DNA from 3 places in the Paraclostridium bifermentans genome. Region 2 is predicted to be linked to each of the others. Evidence: predicted binding sites of a transcription regulator. Region 2 holds the regulator's gene; each other region holds the start of a gene.
The links. The regulator HrcA, encoded in region 2, represses chaperone genes, less so after heat shock. The targets are predictions, from matches to a motif close to TTAGCACTCNNNNNNNNNGAGTGCTAA.
Positions count from the first base shown of each region.

Region 1: a site for HrcA is predicted at 1,604-1,630, ahead of htpG (molecular chaperone HtpG). Genes of this name have one in related genera too.
Region 3: a site for HrcA is predicted at 1,282-1,308, ahead of KXZ80_RS14860 (co-chaperone GroES). Genes of this name have one in related genera too.

Region 1 is NZ_CP079737.1:1,101,782-1,105,078, reverse strand. It holds gene htpG (molecular chaperone HtpG) at 1-1,519, opposite strand, end outside; gene KXZ80_RS05305 (TetR/AcrR family transcriptional regulator) at 1,707-2,369, shown strand; gene KXZ80_RS05300 (efflux RND transporter permease subunit) at 2,446-3,297, shown strand, end outside.
Region 2 is NZ_CP079737.1:698,517-701,813, reverse strand. It holds gene dnaK (molecular chaperone DnaK) at 1-151, opposite strand, end outside; gene grpE (nucleotide exchange factor GrpE) at 219-773, opposite strand; gene hrcA (heat-inducible transcriptional repressor HrcA) at 789-1,808, opposite strand; gene hemW (radical SAM family heme chaperone HemW) at 1,912-3,042, opposite strand; gene KXZ80_RS03410 (APC family permease) at 3,237-3,297, opposite strand, start outside.
Region 3 is NZ_CP079737.1:3,079,583-3,082,879, forward strand. It holds gene groL (chaperonin GroEL) at 1-943, opposite strand, end outside; gene KXZ80_RS14860 (co-chaperone GroES) at 967-1,251, opposite strand; gene cls (cardiolipin synthase) at 1,423-2,913, opposite strand; gene KXZ80_RS14870 (DNA-3-methyladenine glycosylase family protein) at 2,929-3,297, opposite strand, start outside.

The DNA of each region.
Region 1 (3,297 bases), 400 kb from region 2:
CATATTCTTTAAATAAGTTTTCTATTTCTGTTTTATTTTCTTTATTTTCTTCTTCATTTTTGTCTTTTAAAACATCTGATAAATCTGCATCTATTCTATTAAATGTAACTCCTTGATTTTTAAATTCTATAAAAGATATAAAGTGATTATCTATACTAGAATCTAGTATAACTGCATCTAAATCATAATCTTTAAATAACTTAATATATTGTGATTGTTGTTCCTCATCACTTACGTAGAATACTTTATTTTCATGTTTTTCCTTACATTTTTCTAAGTAATCATTAAGTGTAATATAATTTGAATTTATATCTTTAAATAATAAGATGTCTTTTATCTTATCATAGAATCCTTCGTCTTTTAAGCATCCAAACTTAATAAATACTTGTATATCATCCCAGAATCTTTCAAAGTTTTCTCTTTCATTTTTATAAAGTGATTTTAATTTATCTGCAACTTTTTTAATTATATGCTTAGATATTTTACTTACATCCTTATCATTTTGTAAGAAACTTCTTGATACATTTAATGGTAAATCTGGGCAATCTATTACACCTTTTAGTAACAATAAGAACTCTGGTATAACTTCTTTTATGTTATCTGCAACGAAAACTTGGTTATTATATAATTTAACTTTACCTTCTATAAGTTCAAATTCATTTTTTAATTTAGGGAAATACAATATTCCTTTTAAATTAAATGGATAGTCTACGTTTAGATGTATCCAGAATAACGGTTCATCAAATGTATTGAATACTTTTCTGTAAAACTCTTTATATTCATCATCTGTGCAATCTTTTGGAGATTTTAACCATAAAGGATAAGTATCATTTAATGCTTTTATTTCATTTTCACTATTTTCATCTTTTTCTTTAGAGCTATCTTTAACATCTAAATAAATATTTACAGGTAAGAATGAACAATATTTGTCTATTATGCTTCTTACTGTATATTCTTCTAAAAACTCTTTGCTATCATCAGCTAAAAATAAAGTTATAGTAGTACCTCTTGATTTTCTATCTTCACTTGCTGAAAGTTCATATTCTGTTTGACCTTCACTTACCCATTTTACAGCTTGAGCACCTTCTTTATACGATAAAGTATCTATTTGAACTTTGCTAGATACCATAAATGCTGAATAAAAACCTAATCCAAAGTGTCCAATAATATCATTTTCTTCGCTCATTTTATCTTTATATTTATTTACAAAGTCTTCAGCTCCTGAAAATGCAACTTGATTTATATATTTTTCAACCTCTTCTTCAGTCATCCCGATTCCATTGTCTTCAAATATAAGAGTTGAATTATCTTTGTCTATTGTTACATTAATTTTATAATCTTGATCTTGTTTATTTTCTATTTCCCCTAGCGATACTAATTTTTTGTATTTATTTATTGCATCACAACCATTACTTATAAGTTCTCTTACAAATATATCCTTATCAGAATATAACCACTTTTTTATTATAGGAAATATGTTTTCTGTATGTATTGATATGTTTCCTTTTTTATTTTCCATATTTATCTCCTCCTTAAATTTATCTTTATTAAATAAAATTGGGATAAAGTAAATCCCCCTACATTTATTATTTTATCATCTTTGTTAGCACTGTCAATACTAGAGTGCTAATTTTTTTAAAATAGATTACAAATTAAAAAAATGTTGTTAAAATGATACTATAAACAAAATTAAAGGGGTGATCAATGTGGAGTTCGAACACAAGGATGACATTAGAAACACAATAATAACTGAGGCATCTAAGCTTTTTATTCAACAGGGGTATACAAAAACAACAATAAGGCAAATAGCACAAGTCTGTAATTTAGGTAGAGGTCATTTATACTACTATTTTAAGAAAAAAGAAGATATTGTTTTATATCTTTACAAAAACTTAATCGAAAAAATTTATTTTCACACAAAGAGATCAAGTAGTGAGTCTATAGATCCTCTGCTTAGTTATGCTATAACCCAATATATATACATAAAGACTATAGCAACTAACCAATCTTTATTTAGAGTTTACATAGAAGCATCTGAAATAGACTCAGTAAGAAAAGAATATCTTAAAACTCTAGGTGAAATATTAAAAGCTAATTTAAGAGAGTTAAATTTTGATTTTAAAGAAAATGATATAAGTCTAAGCATTGTAATTGGTTCAGCTGGGGAAGATGAACTTTTGCGTAGATTTTATAAAAATGATATTAACTTAACACTAGATGAAATTATTGAAAGTACAATAAAAACTAGGCTTTTGCTATTAAATATCAGCCAAGAAAAAGTAATTCAAATTATTTCACACACTAAAGAAGCAACTAATAATATAGAAATTAGTGAAATAATAAAAAACATAAATATACTTGACATATAGGTTGTACTACTCATACAATCTATTTTGTAAACAAATTTGGGCATGCCTAAATATTTTAGAGGGGGGTAAACTTTAGATGAGGGGATTGTCAAAGCAAATAGCTAAAAGAAGTAAGTTGATTTTAGTAATAGCTATACTATTATTAGTTCCATCGGCAATTGGCTTTTTAAACACAGACATAAACTATGATATCTTAAGTTATTTACCAGATAATTTATCGACAACTCAGGCCGAAAAAATACTTAAAGATGAGTTTGATTGCGGTTCTTTAGCTATGTTAATAGTTGAAAACATGGAAGATAAAGATGTATCTAAACTCAAAGAAAAATTAACTAAAGTTGAAGGTGTAAAAGATGTTTTGTGGGTTGATGATGTTGTAGATTTATCAGTACCTAGAGAACTTCTACCAAAAGATGTTACAGATTTATTGTATACTGAAAATTCAACTCTTATGGTTATTAAATTAGAAGAAGGTTCTGCAGCTCTTAAAACATTAAATGCTGTAGAGGAAATCAGAACAGTTACAGGAAAACAAGCATTTCTAAGTGGTATGGCAAGTATCATAAAAGACACTAAAGACATTTCAGATAAAGAAACTCCATTATATGTAGTAGTTGCTGTAATACTTACATTAATAGTTTTAAGTTTTACAATGGATTCATATGTTACTCCATTTATATTTTTACTTAGTATAGGATTTGCGATAATCTATAATTTTGGTAGTAATATAATATTTGGTGAAATTTCTTATTTAACTAAAGCACTAAGTGCTGTATTGCAACTTGGAGTTACCATGGATTACTCCATATTCTTACTTCACAGGTATGATGAAGAAAGAGATAAATACGATAGCCACATAGATGCAATGGCAGTAGCTATTTCAAATACAACAACAGCAGTATTCGGTAGTTCATTAACTACAATTGCA
Region 2 (3,297 bases):
CTACTATTCTTTCTCCATCTTTTGTAAATGCAACTACTGATGGTGTAGTTCTCATTCCTTCGCTATTTGCTATTATTTGAGGTTCTCCACCTTCTAATACTGCAACACAAGAGTTTGTTGTTCCTAAGTCAATTCCTATTATTTTTCCCATTTTAATATCCTCCTTAAAAATTTATATGTTAATTGATATTAATTCAATTTTATTTTTTTATTCTATGTTAGCAAGATACTTTAACCATTGATGGTCTTAGCACCTTTGTACTTAATTTATACCCTTTTTGTAAAACCATAACCACTTGGTTTGCTGGTGTTCCATCTACTGATTCTTGCATAACTGCTAAGTGTAGGTTTGGATCAAATTCTTGACCTTCAGCTTCTATTTCTTCTAGTCCGAATTTTTCAAATGTAGCTTTTAATTGTTTTTGCACCATATCTATGCCTTTATACATGTTATCTTCTTTATCTGTACAAGCATCCATAGCTCTTTCCATGTTATCCATAACAGGTATTAATTCATTTAATATTTTTTCATTAGCAAATACACCCATAGTTTCTTTCTCTTGTTGAGTTCTTCTTCTATAGTTTGCGTACTCTGCTTGAAGTCTTTGAAGAGTATCTGTAAGTTCTTCTATCTTGCTATCCTTCTCATCAGCTTCATCTACTTCTTTAGCTTCAGTAGCCTCTTCTATAGCTTCTTCGATAACTTCTTCTACTTCCTCTGATGCATTATCTTTTATATCTTCTTGTAATTCTTCTTGTATATTGTTTTCCAAAACTTACACCCCTAACTATTTTTTGTTTAGTAGTAGTCCCATGTAATTTAATATAGAGTATACTTTTGAATAATCCATTCTTGTTGGACCTATCAAGCTTATTTTACCTACTACATTTTTATCTATATTGTAAGTTGCAGTTATAATACTACAATCTTGAGCTACCTCACATTCATTATCGCTTCCGATAATTATATTTAGGTTTTCTTTTTGTATTCCTTTAGATTTAAGCATACTCGATATATTTTCTTTCTCTTCCAGCATATTTAGAAATGTTTTAGCTCTAACAACATCACTAAATTCTGGAAAATTGAATATATTAGTTGCCCCGCTTAAAGATATCGCTGTGTTGCTTTCTTCAAAATCGAAGTTTAGTGCATCAATAAGCTTATCAATAAATAAAGAGTTTTCTGTTATTTCATATTTTATATAGTTTAGAAAATCTTCATCAATTTCAGTTATATTTTTTCCTGAAAGCTTCTTAGTAAGATTATCAGAAATTAAATTAAGTTTAGATTGATCAATCTGTATATTGGTTGATATAATAGTATTTTTTATTTCACCTTTTTCTGTAACTATTATTAAAACCATACTTTTTTCATCTAATCCAACCAATTGAACATGTTTTATAACTTGAATATTTGATGTATTTTTAGTAACAGCTATAGTTGTGTAATTAGTTAGCCTAGATATCAACTTAGATGTTTCATGTATCAAATCTTTCATATAATTCATGTTTTGGTTTATTGACTCTTCTATTAAATGCTTTTCAATATCATTTAATTCACATGTACTCATTAAAGAATCAACATATAACTTATATCCTTTTTCTGAAGGAATTCTCCCTGAGGAGGTATGAGGTTGAATCAAATATCCTAATTCTTCTAGGTCAGCCATTTCATTTCTTATAGTAGCTGCACTAACTCCTAGCTCATACTTTTTAGAAAGAGTTCTAGACCCTACAGCTTCTGCAGTTTCTATATAATCTTTAACAATAGCTTTAAGGATATTTAGTTTTCTTTCATTTAATTCCATATAATCCAAAGCCTCCTCTTTTGTTAGCACTCATTTAGTTGGAGTGCTAAAAGATTATATATATTTTATATCACTTTAAATTTGCTTTGTCAACACTTTTTGATTAATTTAAAAATTCTATGAACACACTATTAGAAATTTCTCTTCCTTTTTGAGTAAGAGAAATGTTTTTTCCGTCAAATCTAACAAGCTCTCTTTTTATAAGCTTATCCATGACTTCTTGATATATATCATAAAAATCTGTATCAAATCTTTCTTTAAATACATCTATATTTATGCCTTCATTCATTCTAAGTCCCATAAATATAAATTCCTCTATCTTATCTTTTTTCGTTAATTCTATTTCTTCACTAACAGGCCTTATATTTTGCATAATACACTTATTGTATTCACATATGTCTTCTATATTTGAATATCTACTATCCCCTATAAATCCTGACGCTCCTGGACCTAACCCTAAATAGTTGTCACACTTCCAATATATAATATTATGTTTACACTCTAAATCTTCTTTTGAATAATTAGATATTTCATACTGGTTATATCCATGTCTTTTTAAAGTATCGATTGTATAGTTATACATATTTATATCTGTATCTTCATCTAGTAATTCAAATTCTTTATTTTGATACATATCATATAACTTCGTTCCCTCTTCTAATATAAGTGAATACGCAGATATGTGTGACGGATTTAACTTTATAATTTTATCCAATGTATCTTTCCATTCTTGAGTTTTTTGGTTTGGAAGCGCATACATTAAATCTATATTTATATTTTTAAATCCTATATCTAATGCATCGTAATAGTTTTTCTCAAATTCTTCATATGTATGTATTCTTCCTATAGATTTTAAATGATAATTTTGAGTAGTTTGAAGCCCTATACTCAATCTATTTATACCCATTTTTTTCATAGCTTCAAGCTTTTCTCTATTTATTGTTCCTGGATTACATTCAATAGTTATTTCTGCGTCTTTTTTTATATTAAAATTCTCATTTATATTATTAACAAGTTCTTTCAGTTCATCTACAGTTAAAATGCTTGGAGTTCCTCCTCCAAAGAATACTGTATCAAAACACTTGTCCTTAAATTCACCTTTATAAAATTTCATTTCTCTTTCTATATTTATTAGATATTCTTTCTTTTGATTACTATTAATTTTATACGAGTTAAAATCACAGTAATAACATTTTTGCGCGCAAAACGGCACATGTATATATAGTCCTAACATAATTACTCCTTAATATTTAAATATAATTATATATATTATACCTCAAAACATAACTATTCTAATCTTATTCATCTAAAATTCACATAAAACATTCCTTTATTGAATTTCTATATAAACCAAGTAATAATTTTCTTAAATACAAAAAAGAGATAGTAAAATTACTATCTCTTTTTTATCTATTTTTAAATAATTAATTAATTATTTTTTTGTTTTTTTGACATTACTGAGTAAACTGGTAACCCTATAGCCGTAACT
Region 3 (3,297 bases), 920 kb from region 2:
ACATAGATATATCAGCATCTTTTAAGTCATATCCTAATTCTTCAGATATAACAGTTCCTCCAGTAAGTATAGCTATATCTTCTAACATAGCTTTTCTTCTATCTCCAAATCCAGGAGCCTTAACTGCAACAACATCAAATACACCTTTTAATTTGTTTATTACTAATGTAGATAAAGCTTCCCCTTCTACATCTTCAGCTATTATTAATAACTTTTTACCTTGTTGTACTATTTGCTCAAGTACAGGTAATATATCTTGTATATTATTTATTTTTCTATCTGTTATTAATATATATGGATCATTTAAAACAGCTTCCATTTTATCAACATCTGTTACCATGTATGCTGAAACAAATCCTCTATCAAATTGCATACCTTCAACTGCATCTAACTCTGTATGCATAGTTTTAGACTCTTCAACTGTTATAACTCCATCTTTACCTACTATCTCCATAGCTTCAGCTATTAAATTACCTACTTCTTCATCTCCTGCAGATATAGACGCAACTTGAGATATAGATTCTTTAGTCTCTATAGTTCTTGATTGTTTTTTTAGTTCTTCAACAGCTACTTCTACAGCTTTTTGAATTCCTTTTCTTAAAAGTACTGGGTTAGATCCAGCAGTTACATTTTTTAACCCTTCTCTTATTATAGCTTGAGCTAAAACTGTAGCAGTTGTAGTTCCATCTCCAGCTACATCATTAGTTTTAGTTGCAACTTCTTTAACTAATTGAGCTCCCATATTTTCAAATCTATCTTCTAATTCTATTTCTTTTGCTATAGTAACTCCATCATTTGTTATAAGTGGAGCCCCAAATTTTTTATCTAATATAACATTTCTTCCTTTTGGCCCTAATGTTACCTTAACTGTATCTGCTAATTTGTTTACACCAGCTTCTAAAGCTGTTCTTGAATCTTGTGCGAATTTTATTTCTTTAGCCATATCTCATAATCCTCCCTTTATACTTATTCAACTACCGCTAATATTTCACTTTGTTTTAATATAGTATATTCTTGTCCTTCTAACTTAATTTCTGTTCCTGCATATTTAGAATATATAACTTTATCTCCAATATTTAATTCCATTTTAATTTCTTTACCATCTACTATTCCACCAGGTCCAACTTCTACAACCTCCGCTATCTGAGGTTGTTCTTTAGCTGTTCCAGGTAAAACTATACCACTTGCAGTTTTTTCTTCTGCTTCTACTTTCTTTATTACTACTCTGTCAGCTAATGGTCTTATTTTCATAATTATCCCTCCTAATGAAATCTATGTATTTTATCACTCTATTACTTAGAGTGCTAACAACTTTATAATATATTATATTTGCTTATTTTTCAATACCCTTAATTAATTTTATTCAATTTTTATGCGAGGAAATTTTACTGTTATCGACAAACCTCCTCGCATATTATAAACTTATAAAATTGGTGAAAATAATCTCGCTACTGATTCAACCCATTTTTTTATTAAAGGTCTTTTTTCAAAATCTTTAAGGTGTATTTCTTTGCTATTTTTTAAATCCTCATAGAAGTCTTCAGTTATTTTTTTTACTATTTGTTCATCATACATAAATGCATTAATTTCAAAGTTTAGCATAAAACTTCTTAAGTCCATATTTGCAGAACCTGTTGATGCAATCTTATCATCTATAATTACTACTTTAGCGTGTATAAATCCTTTTTTATATAAGTAAACTTTTCCCCCAGACCTTAAAATATCATCAAAATATGAATATGATGCTTGATGTACTATTTTATGATCAGCTATACCAGGGAATATAATTCTTACATCAACGCCTCTTAATGCTGCACTCTTTAATGCTCTTAATAAACTTTCATCTGGTATAAAGTATGGAGTCTCTATATAAACTCTTTCTTTAGCATTACAAATAGCTGAAAAATATGCATAGTGGATAGCCTCCCAATCACTATCAGGACCTGTTGCTACCACCTGTATCATGCTATTTCCTTTATAATCTAATTTAGGGAAATATTTTTCATCAAAGACTGATTTTTGAGTTGTATAATACCAGTCTATTAAAAATACCATTTGTAGCATATAAACAGAACTTCCTTCAATTCTTATATGAGTATCACGCCAATATCCAAACTTTTTGTTTTTACCCATATACTCATCGCCTATATTTATACCGCCTGTATATCCTATGCATCCATCGATTATGACAATCTTTCTATGATTTCTATAGTTAATTTTACCTCCCATTAGAGGAAACTTTGCAGGTAAAAAAGGAACTATTTCTATGCCCTCTCTTTTCATCTCTTTAAAGAATTTTCTATGAAACCAAAACCTCCAACATCCTACATCATCATATACAATTTTTATACTCAGACCTTCTCGAGCTTTTTTTATCAACAAATCCTTAATCTTTCTTCCAATTTCACTATCTTTTATTATGAAGTACTCTAAATGGATATGTTCTTTAGCTTCTTCTATATCTTTTATTAGTCTTTCAAATTTTTCATTCCCATCAATAAATATTTCTACTTTATTATTAGCTGTAAATGGGAACTTTCCTGTATTTAAAAGTAAACTTATAACTTTCTTTTTTAATCCTTCAGAATCATCTAATTTTGATAACTCTTTATTTTTTATAGCTTCTTGTTCAAGATCTACTAACTCTTCTATTGACCTCAAATTTTGAAATAAATTATTTTCTTTTATATCTGTGGCTAGTTTCTGAGTTTTAAATATTTTTCTCTTTCTTATATTTCGGCCTAGCACCCCATATATAACTAGCCCAATCCCAGGAAGTACCATAAATATTAGTAACCATGCCATAGTCTTAGCTGGATCTCGATTTTCGAGTATTATATTTATAGCAACCACAATACTAGCTAGATAAGATATTCCTACATAACTTAAAACTAGTATGTCTAAAGCACTCATATATCCTCCTTATTTTTATCTTCCTATTCCCAATTCTCTAGCATAATAGAATAGATATTGTTGTGCAAATCCTGATAAATCTTCAAATTTATCTATCGCATACTTTCTTATTTTAGGTAAACTCATATCATCTTCTACATAAAATTCTTGCATAACTCTTTTTACCCATACATCAACAGGGAATGTATCATACTTTTGCATACCGAATAAGGCTATACAATCGCAAACTTTTGGACCTACTCCATTAAATTCCATAAGTTTTTTTCTACAGTCTTCTGTTCCTAATTTTTCATAGTTGTATACATCTTCATTTTCACTTATAACCCTTTCTGTAGTTGCCTTTATATATTTATCTCTAAACCCTGTAGAACAAGCTCTTACATC